Linked DNA regions of Cytobacillus luteolus. The protein of the gene in region 1 interacts with the protein of each later gene in a pairwise test. Links are inferred from orthologs where the notes say so. Each region holds a gene or a part of one and is shown in the gene's direction. Other genes may lie near its edges.

The links.
Region 2: the proteins of J2Z26_RS07500 (region 1) and J2Z26_RS03795 interact in binary tests that used the Bacillus subtilis proteins (3 or more experiments, as listed by UniProt). The link is inferred for Cytobacillus luteolus from one-to-one orthologs.

Annotation. Positions count from the first base shown.
Region 1 is NZ_JAGGKM010000002.1:523,433-529,584, forward strand. The notes cover bases 1,349-4,063. They hold J2Z26_RS07500 (ATP-binding protein), read left to right. Parts: upstream 1,349-2,359; coding sequence 2,360-2,767; downstream 2,768-4,063. Other genes in these bases: fadH (2,4-dienoyl-CoA reductase), read right to left, coding at 1,438-2,202; J2Z26_RS07505 (ATP-binding protein), read left to right, coding at 2,730-4,063. In the rest of the region: J2Z26_RS07485 (hypothetical protein), read right to left, coding at 1-11; J2Z26_RS07490 (EAL-associated domain-containing protein), read right to left, coding at 95-1,309; more of J2Z26_RS07505, read left to right, coding at 4,064-4,271; J2Z26_RS07510 (metallophosphoesterase), read left to right, coding at 4,391-5,263; J2Z26_RS07515 (sensor domain-containing protein), read right to left, coding at 5,280-6,152. UniProt on the Bacillus subtilis protein: Provides the crucial link between the upstream module (communication of environmental stress) and the downstream module (integration of the environmental signals with signals of energy stress) that compose the signal transduction pathway controlling the sigma-B factor.
Region 2 is NZ_JAGGKM010000001.1:731,435-736,289, forward strand. Bases 1,956-4,855 are described here. They hold J2Z26_RS03795 (serine/threonine protein kinase), read left to right. Parts: upstream 1,956-2,959; coding sequence 2,960-3,751; downstream 3,752-4,855. Other genes in these bases: J2Z26_RS03785 (SCP2 sterol-binding domain-containing protein), read left to right, coding at 1,956-2,241; J2Z26_RS03790 (hypothetical protein), read left to right, coding at 2,778-2,951; J2Z26_RS03800 (CBO0543 family protein), read left to right, coding at 3,849-4,340; J2Z26_RS03805 (CBO0543 family protein), read left to right, coding at 4,337-4,801. In the rest of the region: J2Z26_RS03775 (polysaccharide deacetylase family protein), read left to right, coding at 1-741; J2Z26_RS03780 (hypothetical protein), read left to right, coding at 1,080-1,847; more of J2Z26_RS03785, read left to right, coding at 1,915-1,955.

The DNA of each region.
Region 1 (6,152 bases):
AACTGCTCCATACTAAATCACCACCTTGTTTTTGTTACTTTCCCACAAAAACAAAGTCCTTATCCATAAATAAGATAAGGATATGTGTAAAATACTATAGAGCATCATGATCATATAAATAATCATAAGGTACATCTATAAATAGGTATAGATGGTCATCTAGTGGGTAAGAAAATGTCCTAATTATTTCTCCAGTCTCAATATCACTATATAAATCAGAAAGAATTCCGATTCGTTTCGTTCTCATTCGAAAAATTGTCTCAAGAAAATAAGGTCTCCAGCTCCAATTTTTCATATAATAATGCTCTTGAACAAGCCATTTATTGTCCTTCTTGAGAAGGTTGGCAGATTGTTGAAAACCATCCTCATCACAAATGTACATTCTAAAACTTTTATCATGTAATGTCTTACCCAAATAAGATAGGAACTCATTATATGATTCGTTCTTTTTAAATTTTACAAGAGCAGACTGTAGCTGAACATGAAATTCTTCAGATATAGTATACAGTGCTTCAAGCTTTCTCTTTTCATACTTAATAAATTGCTGAAACTCCTGCTTTAATCGCTCTTTTAGTAGATCTCTTTCAACAAATTCTCTAGCTGGTTTTTGAAGATAATAGCCTTGATAGTATCGACCGCCATTTTTCCAAGCATATTGGAGTTGAAAGGCAGATTCAATATCCTCATATAGAAGGGTTGCTCCTAACTTTCTTGCTAACAATGAAATAGAATAGACAACATCATGAAACGATTGGCTAATTTCGGTTTGACGTAAAACCTGCAGATCAATTTTTAAAATATCTGGAGTTAAAATACCTATTCTCTCTAAATTACTACTTTCTTTCCCAATATTATCAACAGCAATTTTTATTCCGTACGTTCGATAATAGGTAAGTAAATGATTTAGCTGTTCGATATCGCCTTGAAAGTTATGCTCAGTAATCTCAACTACAACATTGTTAAGGTCTAATCCTTTTTGTTGATAGGTTAAAAGCATTTCTAGAAATGCTTCCCCATGATCTAGCATTAATAAGTTTGCATTACGATTTATAAAGATTAGACTATGTTTATGAAATTCAGAAAATACTCCTAAAGCCTTTCTTAAAATTTCATTATCAACCTCTAAACGGAATTCCTCTGGAATGGTTTCATCATGAAAAAATGGACCTAAACTTTTTATACCTTGCTCAGTTTTTATCCTCCCAAACACCTCATATCCGATTACACATTGTTCATCCGCGCTAAAAATCGCCTGATAATAAGGTACAACTTGATCGATGTTTGCCATAATATCCAATGGATCCATCATGATTTCACCCCTACGTTCTAGCCTGTTATACAAGATTATACCATATGCTTTTAATCTACTCTAACTGAGGTAATTGAAAAAAACCTACTTTATCTAAAAGTAGGTTTCTAATCATTTTACATTGGAATCTAAAACGGGAATTGATTCAGCCATTGACCGCCATCCATCGTTATACATTCACCATTAATATATGCCGCTTCATCAGATAATAAGAAGTAAGCAAGACCCGCAATTTCTTCTGGAGTTCCTAACCTACCAAGAGGCACACTAGATAGTGTACGTTTAGCAGCTTCCTCTGACTCCCAAAGTCGGTCTGCTCCACCCGTACGTTCGATTGGACCTGGAGCAATTGCATTTACTCTTATCCCATATTTTCTGCCCCACTCAACTGCTAAGGTTCTAGTCATAGAAAGTACCCCTGCTTTTGCACTTGCAGAGTGCACAACTCCTGCTCCAGCATTCCACGCATATGTAGCAACCATATTAATAATACTTCCCTTTATCCCTTTTTCAATCCAATAGTTCCCAACAGCAGAACTACAGTAAAACGTTCCATTAAGAACAATATTAATCACTGAATTCCAACCATTTACAGATAACTTCTCTGCAGGTGTAATAAAATTCCCTGCAGCATTATTTACAAGAAAATCAATTCTCCCAAATGCTTTGTCAGTTTCATTAACCATATGTGAAACATGATCAGGTTGACGCACATCCATTTGAACTGGAAGCACCTGCCCCTCAAATGTTTCAATTTCTTGTTTTGTTGCTTCTAATTTTTCCAGAGTTCTACCAGTAATGACAACATAGGCTCCTTCTTTTGCAAACTTTTGAGCCATATATTTCCCCATTCCATTAGAACCACCAGTCACGATAACTACTTTCCCTTTCATTCTCCCACTCCCCCTGTTTATTTTTAAAATGAATGACTATTCATTTATTTTACCACTATTTATCGAAATTTTCTAATTTTATTTTAAGGGATATGGTTTGCATAAATTGTACTATTTTGTATAATGATGGAGATGCTAGTATAATCTGGGGGGATTTATGAGAAAACATCAGTCATCAATCATTAATGAAAATGATATTTTACTTGCATTAAGTTCAACAAATCAATTAATAAAAAGCCTACCTTTTTCAGAGATTGATAGGCAAAAGGTGTTTGTTAGTATTTCAGAATTAACACGGAATGTCATTATGCATGCAAAAGGTACAGGTGAATTTATCTGTGAAGTCAATGACAAAGGTGTTACCATAATCGTTAAAGACCGGGGGATTGGGATAAAATCTATATCCGATGTAATGAGCGGCATAAAAAACCCAAATTCACAAGGTTTAGGTCTTGGACTTCTAGGTGTAAAAAGACTAATGGATGAATTTTATATTAAATCATCTGAGGAAGGAGGAACGACAGTCATTGTCACAAAATGGATTAACCAGCAACGTAGAAAGTGACGAAAAGCTCAGACTAAACCGACTAGCCTCTATCGGACAATTATCTGCTGGGATTGCCCACGAAGTCCGTAATCCATTAACAGCAGTAAAAGGTTTTTTACAGCTAGTTAATGAAGATAAGTCTGAACCATATATCGATATTGCATTATCTGAACTAGACAATGCACTATCTACCCTGAATAACCTCTTACAAGTTTCTAAACCAGACTTAGAGGCTGAAAAATATGTCTCTATTAATCTGTGCTCTGAACTCGAAGCTATTCTCGCACTCTTTCAAGACCAAATCTATAGAGTGGAGATTATCAAAAGTTTTTCAAACTGTGACAAAGTAATCTTAGGACAAAAAAATGCACTTAAGAAAGCATTCTTCAATTTACTAAAAAATGCTTTCGAAGCTATAGAAGACCGCGGGTCAATAACTGTTGACCTCTATTCGTCAGGAGAAGAGCTTTGTGTTCGGATTAAAGATACTGGAGTGGGGATTCCTTCTGAAAAGCTGGAGCTGCTAGGGACTCCGTTTTTCTCAACTAAAGACAATGGAACAGGAATGGGCCTTACTCAAGTATTTACTACACTACATAAACACGGCGCGAAGGTTAAAGTGGAAAGCTTTGTAGGCATAGGAACGGCCTTCGATATCGTATTTCCAATCACACAAAAAAAGGAGTTTAAAGTAACCAACATGGATGGATTACAATACATAGAAAACCACAGCTTTAAGGAATTTTTATATTTTAATAAAGAAGTCTTCGATGAACTTTTAAAAAAACGCTCTCGAACAATTTTTGCTGAAATTAAAGATTCACCTATAACTGAAGATCATTTGCATGAAATTGCGTTAAGGATTGTTAGTTATTTAGATCAAGATTCGGAGCATGAGCTTTTAATTCTTGCTAAACAGCAGGGTGTAGAATGGGCAAAACATGACCTCCCTTCTATTATTAAGCTTGAGTGGTTCCAGGGGTTACGTAGTTTATATTGGGACTTTATGTATAACTACTTTAAAAATTGCGATGTGGAAATTGATGAATTTTTTAGCCTTGAAAAGAAGACTAATTACTATTTAGATATGTTTTTAAATCACTATATTATAAGTTTCAATGAATACAAGAACAATCTCTTCCATTCACAACGTGAGGTAATTGAAGAACTATCTGTTCCAATTATTCCATTAACAGATACAGTCGCTGTATTACCAATTGTAGGAACAATGGATACCTATCGTGCAAAAAAACTGCAAGAAAAAACACTGCGTGAGATTGAGAAAAATAAATTCAAAAAGATGATTATCGATTTATCAGGAGTTGCCTACCTCGATACAGCAGTAGTGGCGCATATGTTTAAAATAATTGATGGGTTTAGACTATTAGGTTGTAATGCTGTTGTAACTGGGATTCGTTCAGAGGTTGCTAATACCATGATTGAACTTGGAGTTGCGTTGGATGACAAAGTTGAAACAAGAGCAGACTTAAAACAAGCACTCGAGGATTTCAAAATTTTATAAGATAAAACATAGGTCTAGCCGTATGGCTTAGGCCTTATTTATATTCAATAAAGAGATTTAGTCAATGAGAAATGATATAATAGATTAATAAAAAATATGAGACAGGATTGTTTAGTAATATGGCAAAAAAATATTCACGTCGATTCTTTTTAAAGCGTATCATTTCTTCCATTGTTGGAGCATTTTTAGCGTCAGCCCTAGGTTATTATTATGCCAAATATATAGAACCTAAAATGATACATCTTACAAAGCATACAATTCAACATCCTCTTATCCCTAGTTCCTTTAATTTTAAGAAAATTGTTCAATTTAGTGACACCCATGTTGGTCCCTTTTTTACGATTGAACAATTAGAAGAAGTGGTCGAGAAAATAAATCAGACCAAACCGGATATTGTACTATTTACCGGTGATCTTCTTGATGAACCAAATAAATACCCTTTTCCAGAAACAATACCACCAATCCTTTCAAAGATCCAAGCTCCACTAGGGAAGTATTGTATCTATGGAAACCATGATCATGGTGGATACGGTACAGAAATTTATAAGGAGATTATGCATCAGGGGGGTTTTACTCTATTAAAGAACAGTTCTGCAATCATCTCCCAAGATGGAGAAAACATTGTGATTGCTGGACTAGATGATGCAATGTTAGGTAGGCCAGATTATACCCATACTTTCGCCTCCTTTTCTAAGGAGTCATTGTTCACCATTTTATTGGTTCATGAGCCTGATCTTGCACCACAATCTGCATATCATGGAGCACATATCCAGCTTTCTGGTCATAGTCATGGCGGCCAGATTCAGCTGCCTTTTCTAGGGCCTCTTGTTACTCCACCACTCGGAAGCAAATATTATGAGGGTACTCATACAATAGAGAATTTGACACTGTTCGTTAATAAGGGTCTTGGAACAACTCGCCTTCCTTTTCGCTTCTTAGCGATTCCAGAAATATCAGTTTACACGTTAAAAAGTCCACACTCTAAAGAGTAGTGTGGACTTTTTGTAGTTATTTTTTAAAATAATGGGCCTCTACGGTCTCTTCATTGATCGGTCTACTGAAAAAGTAACCTTGTGCTTTATCACATTTCATCTTTTTGAAGAAAATTGCTTGTTTCTCATCTTCCACACCTTCAGCAACGACGGATAAACCTAGGCTTTGGGCAAGATGAATAATTGTTGTGGTTATCGCCATATCTTTCTTATCCTGTAAGACCTCTCTAACAAAAGATTGATCAATTTTCAAAGTATCGATTGGAAAGTATTTAAGATAGCTTAATGAAGAATATCCTGTTCCAAAATCATCTACTGCTACTTTCACTCCAAGTTTCTTCAGTTCAGCTAGTGTATGTAAGGCTTCCTTCGAATCCTGTATAGCACCCTCAGTTATTTCAAACTCAAGATTATTGGAATCAATCTTATTCGTTAGTATGTTTCTCTCAATATAATTAACCAATCCAGGCTGTTGAAACTGTCTAGGTGATAAATTGACAGCGATTGAAATATCACTATACCCTGCTTCTTTCCAATCTCTAAGTTTTTTACAAACCTTTTCTATCACCCATTCTCCTATAGGAATGATAAGACCAGTTTCTTCAGCTAGTGGGATGAATTCTCCCGGAGAAATAAAACCAAGCTCTGGGTGATTCCACCTAATAAGTGCTTCGAAGCTTGTAGTTTCACCTGTTAGGAGGTCGATCTGAGGTTGATACAAAAGGACTAACTCATCACGTTCAATCGACTTTCTAAGTCCAGTCTCCAATAGCATGGTTTGTGAGGTACCTTTCTTCATATCCTTGCGATAATATTGATAATGTCCTTTACCACGTTCCTTTACTTGATAAAGAGCAGTATCAGCATTTTTTATTAAGGTCTCTCCATC
Region 2 (4,855 bases), on another replicon or contig:
CCGATTGTGCAAGCACCAGCAGGGTTTCATATAATAAAAGCTCCAATTGAGAGAACACCATTTACTGTTCCTATTGATTGGATTACCATAGATATCGTAGATGAAATTGTTGAAGAGATTGATAGTGAGCCTATTAAACATGTAGATGAGAAGGTTGTATACCTAACTTTCGATGATGGACCAAGTAAACAAACAGAACAGATTTTACAAATCCTTGCTGACTATGATGCCAAGGCTACATTTTTTTATCTTGTCCCAAATATGATTGAGTTTCCAGACAAAGTGAGAGAAGTAGCAATGAACCATACAATTGGCCATCATGGTGTTAGTCATAACAAAGAAATCATTTATCGTTCAGCTTCTTCAGTTGTCGAGGAAATGATGGAGGGCCAAGATTATCTTTATGAATTAACCGGAATTTCATCCAACTTAATAAGAGCACCTTTTGGTAGTTCCCCATACATGGTGCCAGAGTACAAACAAGCGGTGAGGGATGCAGGATTTATTTTGTGGGATTGGACGATTGATAGCCGTGATTGGCAGTATCGTGATGGAAGATATATTGATGAAGTAATTACGCAATATGAAAAATTATCAAGTGACAAGCCAGTCGTTATTCTCCTTCATGAGCATATAGAAACGGTAGAACATTTACCTACCCTATTAAACTACTTTGCACAAAAAGGTTATACGTTTCGTTCACTGAATGAGTCGTTACCGGCTTATGTGAATCCTTACTAAAAACAAAAGCTACACTCCCTTATGAGAGTGTAGCTTTTTTTCCAAAATTATGTATGTTTAAATTAATTATACCATTATTATATCGGGGGCAAATTCGTATTTTGATACGGATGATTTTAAATAAAAGTAAAGTGGTTTAGATAAAGGAGTTGTTTATTTAATTGCAAAAAAAATTCAGGTGAATACACCTCACCTGAAAAAAGACTTAACATTCAAATAAACACACTCCTAATTTGATTATAAATGATAAAGACCTAGAAATCTAGTATTAGTAAAATTTTACATACGGTGGTATTGTAATAAAAGATTATACCGTATTTTACTAAGGAGATGCATAGATGAATAAAAATGGAGTGCGGCTATTACTAGGATTACTCTTGCTTATAGCTTCTGCAAAGCCTTTAATTGATATGATTAGGGAAGTGATTCTTGAAGAAAAGATAAATGATCGCTATGAATTACAACATTCATATGCAAAAGATGGCTGGCCCTCGATAATAGATACACCTGAGATTACAATAGGTAGTCAACATATAGGATTGGTTGAACAAAATACAGGGAAAAAGGCTCCACTTACACCATGGGACAAGAATGAAAAAGTACCCCCAGGTGATATTGTTACTATACAATTTGTTCTAAATGGAGAAGAAATTTCGACACCATCAGAGATTTGGCTTTCCAATCGTGATCGCGGAAGTCGCTACTTTTCCTGGATTGATATTCTAAAAGTAAAAGACCACCAAACCGGTGAAAATAGTATAGCCATCGTTCAAAGGGTTTCGGATGATGAAGTCCCAATGGAACAACGTGAATGGCGGATCTTTTATATCAATGAAGCAAGTGGTAAGTGGCGTGAGAAGAAAATTCAGTTTCAAAATCGTTCTGAAGATTTACTTGCTGTAAACCTTATTAACTTTTCAGGAACTAATCGATTGGCAATGGGTTATTATTCTGATATTTTGCATGCTTATCCAACGTATTTTTTCCCATTTCTGTATCCAGTGGGTTCTGGATTACTTGGAATGATACTAATACTAACCATCCTAACGAAGAGTTATCTCAAAAAAACGAATTTTTCGAAAAAACTTTTGAATCCGTTAAAATAGTATGTTATATTTTTCTAGAATAGTCTAGTAGAATAATAAATACATAAGGATTAGGTAGGGTGATTCGATGTCAGTAAGAGATGAATTACAATCATTAGTTGAAAAAATGAATACAAATCCGGAACATATCGAAAATGAAAAAGACAGAGTATATCAAGTGAATTTAGAAGAAAGCGGGCCTCTACAAATTGTTCTAACTAGTGGACGTGTTGAAGTAGTAGAAGGAACACCACATGAGGCAGAGGTAACACTTTTTCTAAATGAAAAGAACTTCTCGAAACTTTTAAAGGACGACCTAAATACGACGATGGCCTTTATGACAGGTGGCTTAAAGGTTGAAGGTAAGCTAGGGTTAGCTTTAAAGCTTCAGGAAATCGTAAAGTTATATCAATAAAAAAGACAGTGGCGATATTTCATGATGTGAGATATCGCATTTAATTTGGAGGAATAAGTCTCATTAAAATAAGTTGATGTTGTTCTCTTTTTTACGATATAATGAGATTACATTCAAAGGGGAGTAGCAATCACAATAAAGTCGTCATTTCAGGAAAAACATTCCTCGGCTTTGTTGGCAACATTTTGTTGTAAGCGAGACCTTTGCCAATTGCTTTGGTAAAGGTATGATGTAAAACGCTTTTACCAGGTAGTATGGGTAGAAGCGTTTTTTTTTTTGGCGCAGTTATGAGACAGTGTTTATTAACTAGTAGTGTTGGTTGTAGTGGAAGGACACGAGACTCCTGCGGGAGTAGCGGGACAGGTGAGACCCCACAGGAGCTGTGCTCCGAGGAGGCTCACCGCCCGCCCCGCGGAAAGCGAGTGTCCTGTAACGAAAATCAACACATAGTTTAAAAAAGCTTTGTTTTCATTAGCATATCTACAATGTAAGTAACATAAATGAAACTAATTAAGGTTTAAGAATGGGGGAGTTTTATGTTAAAGAAACTGTTAAAGATGTTTTTAAAACAACAATTACACAAAAACAAGCACCATAAGTACTCTAGCAGCGATTATAAAAAAATGAAGCACTTTGGTCATCCTTCAAAATACGGTAACCATTACTATAAGAAAAAAGGCAAATATAAATTTAGCTCGTTTAGTAGTTAAGAAGTAATATGTTCATTGTTGATTTACTTGAAAGAACCTTACCTAAAGGTACTGTGTTAAAAGAAAGGTATCGAATTGACCGCTTTTTAGGCAAGGGTGGATATGGTCTAGTATATATAGCCCTTGATATGGAAATAGGTCAAGAAGTAATTGTTAAGCAGCTTCGTAAGCGAAAGTATCGAACAGGGTTAGCGACATTTGAAAAAGAGGAAGCCATCCTAGGTTTGTTCCAACATTCATCGATTCCTGTCTGCTATGAACGATTCCAAGAAGGAAAAAGGCATTTTCTTGTTATGGAATGGATAAAGGCGAAAAACTTTGAGCAATTAATATTTGAAGAAGGTAAGACCTTTAATGAACGAGAGTCCTTTGAGGTGCTATTACAGGTCCTTCGAGTTGTAAAAATGATCCATGAAAAAGGAATTGTTCATCGAGATTTACGAATTCCAAACATCCTACTTAGAGAAAATGAGATTGTAATAATTGATTTTGGGTTGGCAGGTTATATACAACATGCATCCGAACAAGCATTTATTGAAGCAGAAGAGGTAAGGTTGTTTCGTGAAATTGCTTTTCGTTCAGATATTTACGGCTTAGGTCATTTTGTGCTATTTTTGCTTTATTCAAGCTATGAAGATAAGGCGAAGGAAAGAAGCTGGATGGAAGAGCTCTCATTAAGACCAAAGAGTCTAAAAATAATAAAGAGAATGCTTCAAATAGATAGTGGTTATCAAGATGTTGATCAACTAATTCAAGATGTAACTAATTTCGTGCAGAGCGTTCCTACTAATAAATGGTAGGGGCGTTTTCTTATTTATCTAAGCCTAAAAGCATTTCGCTATTCGAAGTATATTTATGCTTCAACAAAGTATACTAACAAAAAAAGGATGGTGAAATATGTCGATTGATTTTACTGTTATTTTAGCCATCTGGGTTATATTTCCATTAATCTTATACTTTGCTGTTCCACGTGACCGAGTAAGAGAAATGATTGCCGTCTTTTTGTTTTTTCAAATGTTAACGTGGTTGTTTAGTATCGTTATGACGAAGTTTGGTGTGTTATCTGCTCCGATTCGTGAATTTCCAGAGGCAACTAAAATTAATTTTTCTTCTGAATATATCGTTTTTCCAACAGCTGCAGTTTTGTTTCAACGATGGTATCCAGAAAATGGAGGGAAGATTAGGCAGGCACTTCATTATCTTTATACTGTAGGCGGAATTATTTTATTCTTATTTATTATAGGGAGAACAACTGATTTAATGGAGGCAAAACCCCAGACAAGTGCAATCAATTTTCTATTTGAACTTATGCTTTGTAGAAAATATATTATGTGGATGTTAAAAGGAGAGCCATTTACTAAATCGTTAAAAAGGCATGATGTTATATGAGTATAGAGTCGTTTATTGAACACTATGTTTGGATGATAACAGCCATTTCCGTGTTTTTTATTCCTAAGTATTATTATCGTAAAGCAAGTATATCCTTTTTATTTATGATTTTCGTATCATGGTTTTTAGGGATTCTTGTTGTTGAATACGATTTAATTGAGTATCCAAAAAGGTTCTTAGCTTCAGTTAACGAAACGAGTTTTACGTTTGAATTCTTTGTTTTTCCCGTGATTGGTATCTTTTATAATCTGTACTATCCTGCATCTTCAACTAAATGGAAACAGTTTTTTTATACTGCCGCTTTAACGACAGGAATAGTAATTCCAGAAATTATTGTAGAGAAATATACAGACCTAATTGAATATATAAACTGGACATGGTATATCTCATGGGGTAGTATTTTTGCTACATTAGCTCTATTACGATTCTTTTATAAGTGGTATTTTAAGAGTCAGTCATAAATGCTTTTTATATAAAAGTAATTGCTGTATTAAAAGCAGTAGAATAAAATTAGT